DNA from 3 places in the Actinosynnema sp. NPDC023794 genome. Region 2 is predicted to be linked to each of the others. Evidence: riboswitches for the same ligand, from Rfam matches in the RefSeq annotation. Region 2 holds a riboswitch; each other region holds the start of a gene.
The links. Region 2 has a riboswitch for S-adenosylmethionine ahead of AB0H12_RS06950 (aminotransferase class V-fold PLP-dependent enzyme). Riboswitches for the same ligand answer to the same signal wherever they lie in the genome.

Region 1 (5,748 bases), on a different contig from region 2:
GGCAGGGCGAAGGAGTTGGCCGGCACTGAGCCGACCTCCGCCGCACGGGTCGCCGGTGTGCCACCCAGGGCCGTACCGACCGCCGCCGTGCCGCCTGGGGCCGGAACCACGGTCCGACCCCGGGCGAGCACGGGCGGAACCGGTCAGTCCTGGAGAGCCTTCAGCACGGCCTCGGCCGACGGCGGGACGTTGGCGCGGGGGCCGACGCGGTCGCCGAGGGCGTCCAGGGTCTTGAGGCCGTCGCCGGTGATCAGGAGCACGGTCTCGGCGTCCGGGTCCAGCCGGCCGGTCTCGATGAGCTTCTTCGCGGTGGCGACGGTGACGCCGCCGGCGGTCTCGGCGAAGATGCCTTCGGTCCGGGCCAGGAGGCGGATGCCCTCGACGACCTCTTCGTCGGTGACGTCCTCGATCGCGCCGTTGGTGCGGCGGACGGCGTCCAGCACGTAGGGGCCGTCGGCGGGTGCGCCGATCGCCAGCGACCTGGCGATGGTGTCCGGGCGAACCGGGGTGACCACGTCGTGGCCCGCCTTGAAGGCGGCCGAGACGGGGGAGCAGCCGGTGGCCTGCGCGCCGAACACGCGGTACGGGGTCTGCTCGACCAGGTCGAGGTCGCCCAGCTCGCGGAAGGCCTTGTCGACCTTGGTCAACTGCGAGCCGGACGCGATGGGCACCACGATCTGGTCGGGCAGCCGCCAGCCGAGCTGTTCGGCGACCTCGTACCCGAGCGTCTTGGAGCCCTCGGCGTAGTAGGGGCGGACGTTGACGTTGACGAACGCCCAGTCCTCGTGCTCGGCGGCCAGTTCCTGAGCCAGCCGGTTCACGTCGTCGTAGTTGCCGTCGACCGTGATCAGGTTGCCGCCGTAGACGGCGGTCATGAGGATCTTCGCCTGCTCCAGCGTGGAGGGGACCAGGACCACCGACTCCCAGCCCGCGCGGGCCGCGGCGGCGGCGACGGCGTTGGCCAGGTTGCCGGTGGACGGGCAGGCCAGGACCTTGAAGCCCAGTTCGCGGGCGGCGGCGAGGGCGACGCCGACCACGCGGTCCTTGAACGAGTGGGTCGGGTTGCCGGTGTCGTCCTTCACCCACACCTTGCGCACGCCGAGGGCCTTGGCGAGGCGGTCGGCCTCGACCAGGCGGGTGCCGCCGGGGTTGGTGTTGGGGTGCGACTCGACGGTGGTCGGCACGGGGAGCAGGCCGCGGTAGCGCCAGATCGACCGGGGGCCCGCCTCGATGTCCTCGCGACGGATCCGACCGAAGTCGTAGGCCACTTCCAGCGGCCCGAAACACTCGAGACAGGCGTATTCGGCGGCGAGCGGCGTCTCGTGGCCGCATTCACGACACGACAGCGCACGGGCAGGACCGAGGTCGAAGGAGGTGGTGGCCGAGGGCACACTGACAGCAGTCATCGCGAGGTATCTCCTCATCTTTCCCGCGCACCGCGGGTCGGAATTGGCACCGTGGTCGCCAGCGGACGCTGTGCGACGGGTTGCCGGGGCTTCTTCGGGCCGATCCCTCTGCCCCTCTGGATGAGCGGTATTCAGTTGTGGACTTCAACTTACGTCACGATCCCGACCCTCAGCCAGAGACGTCCACCATCCGGACGTCTGCCACCCGTGGGAGGATCGCGCCCGTGAGTGCGCCCGCTGACATGCCCGACGCCGTGCACCTGATCCTCGGCGAGGAGGAGTTGCTGGTCGAGCGCGCGGTGCGCGGTGCGTTGGCGGCGGCGCGGAAAGCCGATCCGCAGGCCGACCTGACCCGCGTCCGCGTGACCGATCTCACCCCGCCTGAACTGGCGGAACTGGTGAGCCCGTCGCTGTTCGCCGAAGGGCGGGTGGTCGCGCTGGAGGCCGCGCAGGAGTCCGGCAAGGAGATCGCTGACGCGGTCATCGGCTACGCCAAGGCCCCGGCGGACGGGGTGACGGTGGTGGTCGTCCACAGCGGCGGCGGGCGCAGCAAGGCGGCCAAGGACCTGCCCGCGGCGCTGCGCAAGGCAGGTGCCCGGGTGACCGAGTGCCCCAAGATCACCAAGGCGGCGGACCGGGAAGCGTTCGTGCGCAACGAGATCCGCGCGGCGGGCGGCGGCAAGGCCGATCCGGAGGCCGTGGCGGCGCTGATCGAGGCGGTGGGGTCGGACCTGCGCGAGTTGGCGGCGGCGGCCTCGCAGCTCGTCGCCGACACCGGCGGCAAGGTGGACGCCGAGGCGGTCCGCCGCTACCACCGCGGCCGGGCCGAGGTGACGGGGTTCGCGGTCGCGGAGAAGGCCGTGATGGGTGACCGGGCTGGTGCGCTGGAGGCGTTGCGGTGGGCGATCCAGCTCGGCGTGCCGCACGTGCTGGTCGCCGACGCGCTGGCCGACGCCGTGCGCACGATCGCGCGGGTGTCCGCGGTGGGCCGGGGCGACCCGTTCAAGCTGGCGGGCGAGCTCGGCATGCCGCCGTGGAAGGTGAAGAAGGCCCAGGGCCAGTCGCGTGGCTGGGAGGACCGAGGGCTCGCGTCGGCGATGACGGTGGTCGCGGACCTGAACGCCGACGTCAAGGGCGTCGCCGCCGACTCGGGCTACGCCCTGGAGCGCGCGGTGCTGAAGATCGTCGCCGCCCACGGCCGCCGCTGAGCGCGGAGCCGGTCGTGCGGGTGGTGACCGCGTGACTGCCCGGGCACTGGGTGGCGGGCGTTGGCCGCCGGCTGCCGGCCGCTGGGGTGCCGGCCGCTGGGGTGCCGGCCGCTGGGGTGCCGGCTGGTGAGCGGCTGCCGCGGACGCTGCGAGGCCCGTGTCTGTGAGGTCGACGGCTGCCAGGTCGCCGGGTTGGTGGCTACTGGGTCGCCGGCTGCCGTTGCCTGCCGTTCGAGAGAGCGCAAACGAAAAGCGCCGCCCACCCCCGCGCGGGGGTGGGCGGCGCTTCAGCGTGAAGACCAGATCAGATCTGGTTGGCGCGCCGCGCCAGCGCCGACTTCTTGTTGGCGGCCTGGTTGGCGTGGATCACGCCCTTGGAGACGGCCTTGTCGAGCTTGCGCGACGCGTCCTGCGCCAGCGCGACAGCCTTCTCCTTGTCACCGGCCTCGGCGGCCTCACGGAACTTGCGGATCGCGGTCTTGAGGGACGACTTGACGGCCTTGTTGCGCAGGCGCGCCTTCTCGTTCGTCTTGATCCGCTTCATCTGGGACTTGATGTTCGCCACGCGAAAGCCACCTTTTCCTCGGTCTCGGAGTCGCACCGCGCTTGTCACCGGCTCCGCCCCACGAGGGGGCGGTTTTCCTCCACAGCGGAATGCCGCGCGGGTACGACCGAGAAGGTTATCAGGGCAGCTCACCGCACCGTGAATCGAGCCCTCCCGTCGCCGACCACGACCTCGTAGCCGCCCCTGGCGACCTCGGGCTTGCCCGAGCCGTCCATGTCGCCCGCCGTCACCGCGAGCCGCCGCACGTCGAAGGTCACCTCGACCGCCCGCTGCTCACCGGCCTTCAACGCCACCCGCGTGAAGCCGACCAGGCGCTGCGGCGGCGTGAGCACCTTGCTCACGGGCTGGTGCACGTACACCGGCACGACGACCGTGCCGTCACGCGCACCGGTGTTGGCCACGGTCACCGACACCTTCACCTGGCCGTCCCGCCGCACCTCCGTCGAACCCAACTTCGGCGCGGACGTGGTGAACGTCGTGTACGACAGGCCGTGCCCGAACGCGAACGCCGGGTCGTACGCGGAGCTGGGCGCGGTGTTCGCGCCGCGCACCTGGTCGTACGAGAACGGCTGGTCGCCGACCGTCTTCGGCCACGACACCGGCAGCCTGCCGCTCGGGTTCACCGCCCCGAACAGCACGTCGGCGATCGCGCTGCCGCCCTCGGAACCGGGCAGCCAGCCCGCGACCAGCGCCGGCGCGTCCGCCACGGTGCCCAGCACCTGCGGCCGGCCGGTCAGCAGCACGACCACGACCGGCTTGCCGGTCGCCCGCACCGCGTCCACCAGGCCCTGCTGCGCAGCGGTCAGCGCGGGCTCCTCGGTGTCCGACTCACCCTCCGCGCCCGGGTCCTCACCGAGCACGACGACCACCGCATCGGCGTCACCGGCCTGCGCCACCGCGTCGGCCTGCGTGGCCGCGCTGACCACGTTCGCCGACGGCACGGCGGCCTTGATGCCCTGCAACACCGTCACCGTCGGCGGCATCGGCGACGAGGCCGGCACGCCCTGCCAGCCGACCGTCCAACCACCGAGCTGCCGGGCGACGGAGTCGGCCGAGTCACCGGTCACCACGAGCTTGCCCACGCCGGTCGACAGGGGCAGCACGCCGTCGTTGCGCAGCAGCACCGTGCTCTCCGCCGCCGCCTGACGGGCCAGCGCCCGGTCCGCGCCGTTCACGATCGCGTCGGCCTTCTCGACGTCGACGAACGGCTTCTCGAACAGCCCCAGCTCGAACTTGAGCTTCAGGATCCGCCGCACGGCCTCGTCGATCCGCTTGCCGGGGATCGCGCCGCTCCGCACGCCCGCCAGCAGCCCGGCGGTGAACCCGGCCGCGTCCGACGGCTCCATCGCCATGTCGATGCCCGCGTTCACGGCCATCGCGATGGCCTCCTCGTAGTTCGCCGCCACGTGGTAGCGGTCCACCAGGAACCGGATGTCCTCCCAGTCGGTGATCGCCACGCCCCGGAACCCCATCCGGTCGCGCAACTGCGTGGTCAGCAGGTACTTCGACGCGTGCGCGGGCACGCCGTTCACCGCACCGGAGTTGATCATCACGGTGCCGACGCCCGCGTCGAACTGCGACTGGAACGCGGGCAGCACGGTGTCCTGGAGGTACCGGATCGGCAGCTGGGCGGGCGCGCGGTCGTGGCCGTTGAACGGCTCCGAGTAGCCCGCGAAGTGCTTGGCGGTCGCGGTCAGCTTCGCGGTGCCGTCGGTCGGGTCGGCCTGCTGCCCGCGCACGTACGCCGCCGCGAGCGCGCCGGCCAGCACCGGGTCCTCGCTGTAGGTCTCGTAGTACCGGCCCCAGCGGGTGTCGCGCGCGATGTCGGACACCGGCGCGAAGTTCCAGAACACGCCGGTGGCGCGCATGGCCCGGCCGGTGGACGCGCCGAGCTGCTCCTGCAACTCCTGGTTCCACGTCGCGCCGAGGCCGATCTGGTGCGGGAACATGGTGGCGCTGACCACGTTCGAGTGGCCGTGCACGCCGTCCGCCCCGTAGATCAGCGGGATCCGCAGCCTGCTGTGGTCCAGCGAGTACTTCTGGATGGCGTTGGTCATCTCGGCCCACGCGCGCGGCGTGTTCGGGTTCGGCGTTTCGCCGCCGCCGGACAGGATCGAGCCGACCTTCGCGTCCTCCAGGACCGCTTTCATGCAGTCCTCGCGCAGCGGACCGGGGTTCCACTCGCAGTTGCCGCGCAGCTTGCCCAGCCTGATCTGGGTCATCTGGCCGACCTTCTCCTCCAGCGTCATGCGCTTGAGGAGGTTCTCGACGCGTCGGTCGACCGGCGCCCGGGCGTCCTGGTAGTCCTGCCCGGCAGGCTCGATGATGCCGCTGGCCTGCGCTCCGGTGACCAGCAGGGCCAGGGCGACCAACGCGGCCACCGCGGTCCGCTTGCGGGATCTCAACACCGAGAAACCTCCTGCGTGGATCGGGAGAACGTCCGAGGACACCCTTTCCCGCGTGACCTGGCGCACGACAGGGCCGAACGGCCCATTTGGGAGCGTTCCCACGTCGCAGACCAGCAAGGGAAGGCGGACTGCTAAAAACAGTACAACCGTTCGGTTAGGCT
Region 2 (5,748 bases):
TAGGTGATGTCGCCGACGCACGGGTGCCGCAACGCGGAGAAGTGCACCCGGATCTGGTGCGTGCGGCCGGTCTCCAGGTGCACGTCGAGCAGTGACGCGGCGCGGAACGCTTCCACCACCTCGTAGTGCGTGACGCTCGGCTTGCCGTTGGCCATCACGGCGAACTTGTAGTCGTGCTTGGGGTGCCGGTCGATCGGCGCGTCGATGGTGCCCTTGATCGGGTCCGGGTGGCCCTGCACGAGCGCGTGGTAGAGCTTGTCGACCGTGCGCTCCTTGAACGCGTGCTTCAACGCCGAGTAGGCGTGCTCGCTCTTGGCCACCACCATGACGCCGGTCGTGCCGACGTCCAACCGGTGCACGACGCCCTGGCGCTCGGCGGCGCCCGACGTGGAGATCCGGATGCCCGCCGCGGCCAGGCCGCCGACCACGGTCGGACCGGTCCAGCCGGGGCTGGGGTGCACGGCCACGCCGACCGGCTTGTCGACCACGATCACGTCGTCGTCCTCGTGCAGGATCACCAGCCCCTCCACGGGCACGGCCTGCACCTGCACCGGGCGTTCGGGCTCGGGGAGGGTGACCTCCAGCACGGAGCCCGCGACCAGGCGGTCCGACTTGCCGGCCGGCTGCCCGTCGAGCACGACGTCACCTGATTCGGTCAACGCCGCCACCACGGTCCGGGACAGGCCGAGCAGCTTGGCCAGACCGGCGTCGACCCTCATCCCGTCCAAACCGTCCGGAACGGGAAGCGACCGGTAATCGCCGCTCATGCCCACACCTCGCCGGCGCTCGGTGCGGTCAGGGCTGGGTCGACCGCGTTGGGTGATCCGCTCGCGAACTCGCTCATGCGCCCGCCTTCTTCTCGCTGGACTTCTTCTCCACGCGGGTGCCGTCGTAATCGCGCTGGAGCAACGCCATCAGCACGATCACGCCACCGCCCACGCAGATCGCGGAGTCGGCCAGGTTGAACACGGGGAAGAAGTTGCCCCACGGGTCGAGCACCGAGATGAAGTCGACCACGCCGCCGCGCAGCGGGCCGGGGCCGCGGAAGATCCGGTCGACCAGGTTGCCCATCGCGCCGCCCAGGACCAGGCCGAGGCCGATGGCCCAGCCGACCGACCGCAGCCGGCGCGCGATCCACAGGATGAACACGACCACGCCGGACGCGATCAGGGCGAGGATCACCGTCCAGCCCTCGGCCAGGCCGAACGCGGCGCCGGTGTTGCGGATCAGCGGCAGGTAGAGCAGGCCGCCGAGCAGCTCGATCGGCTCGCGCCCCTCCAGGTTCTCCACCGCGATGATCTTGGTGACCAGGTCGAGCGCCAACACGAGCGGCGCGATGACGGCCAGCAGCAGGACCCGTCGCTTCGGCAGCGGTGCGTCCGGCTGGTCCGGCGTGTCCGGCTCGGTGTTGGGATCGGTGCTCACCGGGCCATTGTCCAGTATCGGGGTCAACGCAGGAACGGCGGGAGCGCGCGCTGGTCGTCCAGCGGCGCCCAACGGCCGTCCCGGACCTCGTACTCCCACCGCGAGCCCTCGACCACGAGCGCGCGCAACGCGGCCACGAACCGGTCCACGTGCTCCTCGGTGGTGCCCAGCCCGATCGACGCACGCAGCGCACGTTCGCCGTGGGCGAGCCGGTGCACGGCCACGTGCGCGCAGAACGCGCCGTCACGCACGCCGATGCCGTGCTCGGCGGACAGCGCGGCGGCCAGGTAGCCGGCGTCCTGGCCGCCGACGGTGAAGCTCACCACACCCACCCGGTCCTGGCCCGAGCCGAACAGCGTCAGCTCGTGCACACCGGGAACGGTCTCCAGGCCCGCGCGCAGCCGCGCCAGCAGCACGCGCTCGTGCTCGGTGGTCTGCGCCCAGTGCCTGCCCAGCACGTCGCACGCCACGGCGAGCGCGTGCACGCCGACCACGTTCGGCGTGCCCGCCTCGTGCCGCTCGGGCACCGCCGACCAGGCCACGCCCAGCCGGTCGCCGTGGTCGGTGACGTGGGCCGTCGCACCGCCGCCCACCAGGTACGGGTCGGCGGCCTGCAACCAGTCCGACCGGCCGACCAGCACACCCGCGCCGAACGGCGCGTAGACCTTGTGCCCCGACAGCACGGTGTAGTCGACGTCCAGCGCACGCACGTCCACCGGCCGGTGCGGCGCGAGCTGGGCGGCGTCCAGGGCGATCCGGGCGCCGTGCCTGCGGGCCACCCGGGACAGCTCGGCCACCGGCCAGATCTCGCCGGTCACGTTGGACGCGCCCGTCACCACGACCAGCCGCGGGCCGACCGGCGCCTCGCGCAGCGCCCGGTCCAGCTCCAGCACGGCCCGCGCGGGCGAGTCGGGCGTGCGCAGGCGGCGCACGTTCGGGCCGCGCCAGGGCAGCAGCGCGGCGTGGTGCTCGGTGTCGAACAGGATCACGGCGGTGTGCCTGGGCAGGCTCCTGGCCAGCAGGTTCAGCGCGTCGGTGGTGTTGCGGGCGAACACGACGGCGTCGCTGTCGCGGGCGTTGAGGAACCGCCGGACCGACGAGCGGGCCTGCTCGTAGACCTTGGTGCTGACCTGCGAGGCGAAGCCCGCGCCCCGGTGCACGCTGGCGTACCAGGGCAGCACCTCGTCCACGGCGTCGCGGACCTGCTCCAGGCACGGCGCGCTGGCCGCGTGGTCGAGGTTGGCGTACTCGACGCGTTCACCGGTGACCAACGGCACGCGCAGCGACGCGCCGACGACACGGGGCAGCGCGGCGGTGGTGGTGAGGGGAACTGCGATCGTCATGACGCCCTCCGGGGGTCCGGGGACACCCCGCCGGAGAGGGAGCCCGCGCTTGCCGGGCGCCCTGCGCGCCAGGCCAGGTCCTCACCAGGGGCACCCCACCGCGGTAGGAGGGTTGCCGGCCAGCAAGCCTGGGCTTAGCGCTGGCACTCATGACCTCGCCTCGAAGTTAACCCAGCCCGCGCGTCCCCGTCGAGGGGCGTTCACATCCTGGGAGCGCCACGGCGGGGTGTCGCACCTCGGGCGCGTCACGGCCGGACGTCCCATCCGGACACTTCACGGCAGGCCGACGTCGCCCTTCCAGCGCGCGAACCGACCCGCCCGGTCGACGGCGCGGATGCGGTGCTCGGTCGCCGTGCGCATGGCCTCGGTGCACACCACCAGCAGCTGGTCGTGCTCCTGCAAGCGAGTCGTCGGCTGCGGCGTGAAGCCGTTCGCGTCCCGCACCACGAGGCTCACCGACGAGCCCGGCGGCAGCCGCAGCTCGGACAGGTACACGCCGTGCAGCTTGGAGCCGGGCTGGATGCGGACCTGGAGCAGCTCCGCGCCGAGGTCGTCCAGCGCCGACGAGTCGACCTGCACCTCGTGCGCCTCGCCGGACTTGACCAGCCCCAGCCACTTGGCCAGCCACGGCAGGGTCGTGCCCTGCACCACGGTCAGCACCACGACCAGCACGAACACCGCGTCCACGAGCTGCTGCGCCCCACCCACGCCCTGGATCAGCGGGATCAGGGCGAACACGATCGGCACGGCGCCGCGCAACCCGGACCACGAGACGAACACCTGTTCCCGCCACGGCACGCGGAACGGCAGCGCCGCGCACAGCACCGACAGCGGCCGGGCCAGCAGCACCAGCACCGCGCCCGCCACCAGCGCGGGCACCAGCGCGTCGAGCAGCCGGCCGGGCGAGGCGTACAGGCCGAGCAGGACGAACAGCCCGATCTGCGCGATCCAGCCCAGCCCCTCGGCGAACGACAGGGTGTCCGCCCGGTGCGGCAGGCGGGCGTTGCCGAGCACGAGGGCGGCGATGTAGACGGCCAGGAAGCCGGACGCGTGCGCGAGGTCGCCGACGGTGTAGGCGAGCAGGCACACCGCGACCGTGGCCAGCGGGTACAGGCCGGTGGCGGGCAGCGCGGCCCGGCGCAGCCCGGTCCCGCCGACCCAGCCGAGCACGATCCCGATCACCGCGCCCGCGACCAGCTCGTAGGCCATCAGCAGCGGCGCGGTCCACGTGATCGGGTCGGGCGAGGCGAGCAGCACGACGGCGATGTAGACCGGCGCGTCGTTGATGCCGGACTCCAGCTCCAGCGCGCCGATGAGCCGCTTGCCGACGCCCACCCCGCGCAACACGCTGAACACCGCCGCGGCGTCGGTCGACGACAGCACCGCGCCCCACAGCAGTGCCGTGCGCCAGTCCATGTCCAGCAGGAAGTGCAGCGCGAACCCGGTGACCGCGATGCTCACGCCGACGGCGACCGTCGACAGCGCGATGCCGAGTCCGAGCGCGGGCTTCACCGCGCTCCACCGGGTGGTGAGACCGCCCTCGGTGAGGATCAGCACCAGCGCGACCGTGCCGAGCGAGCGGGTCAGGTCGGCGTCCTCGAACTGGATGCCCACCACGGCTTCGCCGAGCAGCACCCCGATGCCGAGGTAGAGCAGGAGGGACGGCAGACCGAGCCGGATCGACACCCTGACCGCGATGACGGAGAGCAGCAGGACCGCGGCGGCTATGCCCAAGTAGCCCGTCACATCGCCCACTCGACCTCCACGCCGCCGCTCCGTCACCCGACAGGGTCATTCTCCCTGGTGATACCGAAATGGACGAATCCGGCACCGCACGCAGCGTCACCAGCCGAGCGTCGCCGGCGCGAACCACGCAGAACCTGCGCGTGTTGACGACGGGGTCCGCCGCCCCGTCACCTCCCCCTCCCTGCTGGAGTCACGGTGCGGCTGCGAACGATCTCCATCGCGCTGGTCACCACCGGCGCGCTCCTCCGCTCCGGCGCCGGCCCGGCCACCGGGCGCAGAGCCGCCGAGCGTGGACGGGCGGTCCGACCGCGCTGGGCCCGACGCCCTCGCGCACGCCCTGCGGACGCCGGCGGCCTAGCCGTCCAGCAGCCGCGCCAGCACCTCGGCGGCAGCGGCCGGGGCGGGGTCGACCCGCACGACCTTGTCCCGGCCGCGCTCGCCGGCGACCACCTCGACGTCCTGCTTGCGCACGCCGAACGCCTTGGCCAGCGCCTTGCGGACGGCCTCGTTCGCCTTGCCCTCCACGGCGGGTGCGGCGACCGCGACGACCAGGGCGCCGTCACCCCACCGGCCGCCGACGGCCTCGCGCTTCGCGCCCGGCTTGACCCTGATCGCGAACCGGAACGCGTCAGCCACGGCACAGCACCAGCGTCAGCGTCTCCTCCAGCAACGCCCGCCGCGCCGTGACCAGGTGCGGGGTGGACGACAGCAGCTGGGCCTGCCCCAGGTAGACCGAGTAGGCGAGCACGGCCCGCCGGCGCGCGACGTCGGCGGCGAAGCCCAGCCCGACGAACAGCTCCTCCATGTAGCCGATGCGGCGCTCCGTGACGCGGCCGAGCACCGGCGCCACCGCCGGGTCGTCCTTGGCCGCGAGCATGGCCAGCTCGACCGCGCTGTGCTCGACGTCCTCCAGCACGGTGGAGAACAGCAGCCGCAGCCTCTCCAACGGCTCCGACACCGACTCCACGAGCTCGATCACGGCCTCGGTGTGCGCGCGTTCCCAGCGTTCGAGGGTGGCCTTGAGCAGGGCTTCCCGGTTGGGGAAGTGCCAGTAGGCGCTGCCCTTGGTCGCGCCCATGCGCGCCGCGAGCGGTTCCACCGCCACGGCCGCGACCCCACCCTCGACCAGCGCTTGCAGGGCCACCCGGGTCCAGTCGTCGCGCGTCCGCCGTGCCATGACTCCGTACGCTACCGTATGGACGGACCATACGGTTCCGTACGGAGGTGGTGTCGT
Region 3 (5,748 bases), on a different contig from region 2:
AGCACCCGCACCGCCCGCCACGCCAGGTTGGACGCGCCGGTGGGCACCGAGTCGGCGCCTTCGCCGTGCACCTCGACGCCGGGCTCCTCGGCGATGGCGACGGTCACCTCGTCGGTCAGCGACAAGGCCTGGAAGATCGTCACCAGGTCGTGGTACCCGTCCTCGCGGGAGTCGCCCACGGCCAGGTGCAGGTTGACTTTGGCCGGGACGCGGACGGTGACCGGGGGTGGGACGACAGCGAGCACGCCATGAAGCGTACGGGCGTTTCCGGGTTGCCCGCTCCTACCGACCTCTGACCTGCGGCGAAGCACTCAACCCCCGCTCGCGCACTCGCTTGCCCACCCCGAAGGGTCACCCCGCTGACCTGCCCGTCCGGCGAGGACGCTCTTGATCCCTTCGGCTGCCGCGCCCTCACACCTGAGCGTTGAATTCAGGTGTCCTGGACGTAGGACACGCACGACCTGGACGTAGGACACGCGCGTTCTGAACGTAGGACTCTCGCGGTGTGGGGGTAGGGCTCTCGGGTCAGACGGAGAGGACGGAGCCCGAGAAGGTTTCCTTGATGTAGTCCTTGACCTGCTGCGACTGGAGCAGGGCCAGCAGGTCCTTCACGCGCGGGTCGTCCTTCAGGTCGGTCCGGGTGACCAGGCCGTTCGCGTTCGGGTTGCCCTCGGCCTTCTCCAGCGCCAACGCGTCGGAGGCGGGCTTCAGGCCGGCGTCGATGGCGTAGTTGCCGTTCACCACGGACGCGTCGGTGTCGTCCAGCGAACGCGGCAGCTGCGCGGCCTCCAGCTCGACGAACTCCAGCCCGCGCGGGTTCTCCGCGATGTCCCGGATGGTCGCCGTCTTCTCCGCGCCCGGCGTGATCTTGATCAGCCCGTTGTCCTGCAGCAGCTTCAGGCCGCGTGCCTCGTTCGTCGCGTCGTTCGCCACGGCCACCCGAGCGCCGGACGGCAGGTCGGCCAGCGACTTGTGCTTCTTCGAGTACACGCCGAGCGGCTCGAGGTGGACCGGCCCGATCCACTCCAGCGACGCGCCGCTCTCCGCCTTGAACGTGTCCAGGTACGGCACGGTCTGGAAGTAGTTCGCGTCCAGCGACCCGTCCACCAGGGCCGTGTTCGGCTGCACGTAGTCGGTGAACTCCACGACCTCGATCTTCAGGCCCTTCGCCGCGGCCAGGTTGTCCGCCACGTACCGCAGCACCTGGGCGTGCGGCACCGGGCTCACGCCGACCTTCAGCGGCGCGTTCGGGTCCGACGCGGCGCCGGTGTCGCCACTACCGCAGCCCACTGCGGTCAGCAGCACGGCCAGCAGGGCAGCACGAATACGCATGTCATTCCTTAGGTGAGGATGAGAACGATCAGACGGACGCGGTGCGGCGGCGGTCGACGCCGCGGGCCACGCGGTTGGTGGTGAACTGGATCGCGGTGGCGATGACCGCCAGCACGACGACCGTGCTCCACAGGTAGCGGTCGTTGAACCGCTGGTAACCCATGCGCACGGCGAGGTCGCCGAGCCCGCCGCCGCCGACCACGCCGGCCATCGCCGAGTAGCCCAGCAGCGCGATCGCGGTCACGCCGATGGCGTTGACCAGCGCGGGCAACGACTCGCGGAGCAGCACGCTGCGCACGATCCGCAGCGTGGACGACCCGGTGGTGACGGCGGCCTCGACCACCGACACGTGCACCTCGGCCAGCACGTTCTGGACCAGCCTGCCGACGAACGGGATCGCGCCCACGGCGAGCGGCACGATGGCCGCCGTCGGCCCGATGGTGCTGCCCAGGAGCAGCCTGGTCAGCGAGGTGAGCACCACCAGCAGGACCAGGAACGGCATGGAACGGCCGAGGTCGACGACGAACCCGAGCACCTTGTGCAGCACCGGCCGGGGCTTCAGCCCACCGGGTGCGGTGAGCTGAAGCCAGATGCCGACGGGCGCGCCGAGCAGAACAGCGATCAGGGTGGAGACGACCACCATGTACAACGTCTCGCCGGTGGCGACCAGCAGGTCGTCGAACACGATGGACCAGGGTGTCGCAGACCTCACGCAGCTACTCCCTGCGGACCCGACAGGGTCCGTCGCACCGCGCCGCCCGCTTCCGAGATCCACTCCAGCGCCGAGTCGGCGCGCTCGCCCTTGAGGCCGACCCGGAACCGCGCCACCGGGGTCTCGCCGAGCCTGGTCAGGCCGCCGCCGAGCAGGTTCAGCTCCACGCCGAACCGGCTGGTGGCCTCGGGCAGCAGCGCGCCCACGGCGGCGAAGCCGATCAGCACGACGTCCGCGACCCGGTCGAACGAGCCCTCCAGCGCCGGGTTCTGGTCCACGCCCGGCAGCAGCGACGCGGCCGTGCGGCTCGCGGCGTCCGACACCAGGTCGAGCACCTTGCCGTGCTCCACCACGCGGCCGTCCTCCAGCACCGCGACGTCGTCGCAGATCTTCCGGACGACGCCCATGTCGTGCGTGACCACGAGCACCGTCACACCGAGCTCGGCGCGCGCCCGGTCGAGCACGGCGAGCACGGAGCCGGTCGTCTCGGGGTCGAGCGCGGACGTCGGCTCGTCGGCCAGCAGCACGGACGGCGACGCGGCGAGCGCCCGCGCGACCGCGATCCGCTGGCGCTGGCCGCCGGAGAGCTGGTCGGGGTACGAGCCCGCCTTGTCGGTCAGGCCGACGAGGTCGAGCAGTTCGGCGACGCGGGTGCGGCGCTGCGGCCCGGCCACGCCCGCGGCCTCCAGGGGCAGCGCGACGTTGCCCGCGGCGGTGCGCTGGCGCAGCAGGGAATCCCCTTGCGGCACCACGCCGATCTGCCGGCGGGCGGCGCGCAGCGCGGTGCCGTCGAGGGAGACGAGGTCGGTGCCGTCGACGCGGATCGCGCCGCTGTCGGGCCGCTCCAGGAGCGCGACGCACCGGGCCAGGGTGGACTTGCCCGCCCCGCTGGGGCCGACGACGCCGAGCACGGTGCCCGCGGCGACGTCCAGGTTCACGCCGTTCAGCGCGCGAACCTGCCCGGTACTCCCGGGGAAGGTCTTGGTGAGGTTCTCGACAGTGATCACGTTTCGCTCCACGACGGCATGCGGCAGCGCACGCTCATGGCGCGCGTGACCGACGGCTCAGCTCAGAAAGGTGTCCTGGATGAAGGACGCGGGGGTTCGAGGCGCCTGCGGCTGCTCAGCGGCTGCGACAGGCGGACGACGTGCGGCGGCCGTGGTCGACTACCCGCCGGCGGGTGAGCATTCGCATCCTGGGCACGTGATTCCTCCATCGTTCCTGGCGGAAGCACCTGCCCCCGTGGAGGGGTGGTTGCTGCGGCGTCGTGGAGCCAGGTCTCTCGGCCGCTCGGGATGGCACCACGAGTAGACCTGACCAGGCCCGGCTGACGCAAGCCTGAAGCAGGATCGTCCGGCAAATCACACTTTCGGCCGAAAGATCAACGACTACCGAGCGGACGCGGCCTCGGCTATCCGGATGAAGTCGCCGACGGCCAGTTGTTCGCCGCGCACGGAGGGGTCGACGCCCGCCGCGACGAGCAGCCGCTGCGCCTCGGCCGCTGAGCCCGCCCAGCCCGACAGCGCGCCCCGGAGCATCTTGCGACGTTGCGCGAAGGCCGCGTCCACCAAGGCGAACAGCCGTTTCGGGTCCACAGTGGACAGCTGCTCGTGCCGGTCGAACGCGACCAGCGCCGAGTCCACGTTCGGCACGGGCCAGAACACCGAGCGCGGCACGGGACCGGCCCGCCGGGCGTCGGCGTACCAGGCGAGCTTCACGCTGGGCACGCCGTAGACCTTGCTGCCGGGACCGGCGGCCATCCGGTCGGCCACCTCCGACTGCACCATCACCAGGCCCGTGCGCAACGACGGCAGCACGGCCAGCAGGTGCAGCACCACGGGCACGGCCACGTTGTACGGCAGGTTCGCCACCAGGGCGGTCGGCTCGACCGGGAGCTGGTCCGGGGTGACGCGCATCGCGTCCGCGTGCACGACGGACAGCCGGTCGGCCAGCTGAGGCGCCCGCTCGGCCACCGTGACGGGCAGGCGGTCCGCCAGGACCCCGTCGATCTCCACGGCCACCAGCGCGCGGCAGGAGGGCAGCAACGCCAACGTCAGCGAGCCGAGGCCGGGCCCCACTTCGAGCACCACGTCGTCGGGGCGCAGGTCGGCCGCCGACACGATGCGCCGCACCGTGTTCGGGTCGTGCACGAAGTTCTGCCCCAGCTTCTTCGTGGGGCGGATGTCCAGCTCGGCGGCCAGCCGACGGACGTCGGCCGGACCGAGGAGCTGGCTCCCCGACCCGGCCGTCGTCGAATCCTCAGTCACCCGCGCATTCTTACGGCAAGCCGAGCTTCTGCTGGCAGTGGGGCCACGCCGAGTAGCCGCCGCGCGCGTCGCGGAGCTTGGTGGCGATGGCGATCTGCTGCTCGCGGGTCGCCTGGTGGGGGTACGCGGCGAACTGGCTGCCGCCGTAGGCGTCCCAGGTGCCCTTGTTGAACTGCAGGCCGCCGTAGTAGCCGTTGCCGGTGTTGATGGCCCAGTTGCCGGTCGCCTCGCACTGCGCCAGCGCGTCCCAGACCGCGCCGTCGGGCGGGAGCTTGGTGCCGACCTTGACCTTCTTCGCCTTCGGCTCCTTGGTGACCTTCGCGCCCAGCTTCTCGCGGCCGATCTCGGCGCCGTTCTTCACCGTGACGCGGTAGGTGACGATCTGCTCGCCGGCCTCGCCCGGGTCCAGGACCTCTTTCTGGCCCTTCATCATCGTGTCGTCCTTGACCTCCTCGACGGGAGGCTGGATGGCCTCCGTCGCGTTGATCACCGACACGCCGGTGCGCGTGATGTGGACCTCGGCGCCGTTGGTGACGCGCAAGTCGATCGCCGTCTCGAGCTTGTCCTCGGGGCCGAGCGAGAGGTTCTCGTTCTTCAGGAGCTCGTCGACGGTCACGGCCGTGGTCTGGATCTGCCGCGGCGCGTTGCCGCCGTCGTAGAGCGTGATGGTCTTGAGGCTCTTGACCTCGAGCGCGAGGCCGTTGAGCGGGACGTCCATGTTGCGGTCGTGGGAGAGCCAAGCGCCCTCGTCGTTCACCTGCAACTGGTCCAGGGCCTCGTCCACGGTGACCGAGCGGACCCAGCCCTCGCGCTGCTCGCCGTCGACCGTCATCTTCACCAGCCGGCCGCGGTCCAGCGAGATCTTGCCGCCGTCGCTCACCTTCGCCTGGGGTGACGGGCTCAGCGCGTCGTGCTCGCCGATCACGATGCCCTCGTCGGCGAGGATCTCGCCCACGGTCGACTCGTACGTGCGGACGGTGGTGGCTTCGCCGTCGACGTCGACCGTGACGGACTTGTCCATCGCGATCGCGGTGGCGCCGCCGCCGGAGATGGTGACCAGCACGGTGAGCACCGCGGCCTTCAGGAAGCGCCGCTTCCACTTCCCCGCGGCTTCGACCAGCGCGGCGGGCGGGGCGCTCGGCCGCTCTGCGGCCAGGCTGCCCGCGACCCGGTCCTGGGAGACCTCGTCGGGGATGATGATCGGCGGCAGGAGCGTGGTCTCGGCGTTGATCAGCCGGATCAGCTCGTCGACGTCGACGTTCGCGCTCTCCAGCAGCGCGTCGGCGTCCGGTCCCAGCACGTCCAGGACGTCGTCCGGGGTGATGGTGAACACCGCGGTGTCCCATTCGGACGGCGGCCCGGGTCTGTCCAGGACGTCGACACCGGTCGCGGGTGTCGACTGCACGGGCGTAAACCAGTCGGTGTCCTCGTTGAACG

Region 1: it holds a riboswitch for S-adenosylmethionine, as region 2 does, so the genes downstream of both, thrC (threonine synthase) here and AB0H12_RS06950 (aminotransferase class V-fold PLP-dependent enzyme) in region 2, are expected to answer to the same signal.
Region 3: it holds a riboswitch for S-adenosylmethionine, as region 2 does, so the genes downstream of both, AB0H12_RS08570 (methionine ABC transporter ATP-binding protein) here and AB0H12_RS06950 (aminotransferase class V-fold PLP-dependent enzyme) in region 2, are expected to answer to the same signal.

Annotation. Positions count from the first base shown of each region.
Region 1 covers NZ_JBFAFR010000024.1:74,991-80,738, forward strand. The annotation lists gene thrC (threonine synthase) at 144-1,406, opposite strand; SAM riboswitch class I at 1,418-1,533, opposite strand; gene holA (DNA polymerase III subunit delta) at 1,631-2,614, shown strand; gene rpsT (30S ribosomal protein S20) at 2,919-3,179, opposite strand; gene AB0H12_RS33600 (glycoside hydrolase family 3 N-terminal domain-containing protein) at 3,308-5,587, opposite strand.
Region 2 covers NZ_JBFAFR010000002.1:497,593-503,340, reverse strand. The annotation lists gene AB0H12_RS06960 (RluA family pseudouridine synthase) at 1-767, opposite strand, end outside; gene lspA (signal peptidase II) at 841-1,425, opposite strand; gene AB0H12_RS06950 (aminotransferase class V-fold PLP-dependent enzyme) at 1,449-2,768, opposite strand; SAM riboswitch class IV at 2,809-2,923, opposite strand; gene AB0H12_RS06945 (potassium/proton antiporter) at 3,042-4,523, opposite strand; gene AB0H12_RS06940 (DUF167 domain-containing protein) at 4,869-5,150, opposite strand; gene AB0H12_RS06935 (TetR/AcrR family transcriptional regulator) at 5,143-5,691, opposite strand.
Region 3 covers NZ_JBFAFR010000003.1:20,792-26,539, forward strand. The annotation lists gene AB0H12_RS08555 (4-(cytidine 5'-diphospho)-2-C-methyl-D-erythritol kinase) at 1-245, opposite strand, end outside; gene AB0H12_RS08560 (MetQ/NlpA family ABC transporter substrate-binding protein) at 526-1,332, opposite strand; gene AB0H12_RS08565 (methionine ABC transporter permease) at 1,361-2,044, opposite strand; gene AB0H12_RS08570 (methionine ABC transporter ATP-binding protein) at 2,041-3,051, opposite strand; SAM riboswitch class I at 3,254-3,346, opposite strand; gene rsmA (16S rRNA (adenine(1518)-N(6)/adenine(1519)-N(6))-dimethyltransferase RsmA) at 3,433-4,311, opposite strand; gene AB0H12_RS08580 (resuscitation-promoting factor) at 4,322-5,748, opposite strand, start outside.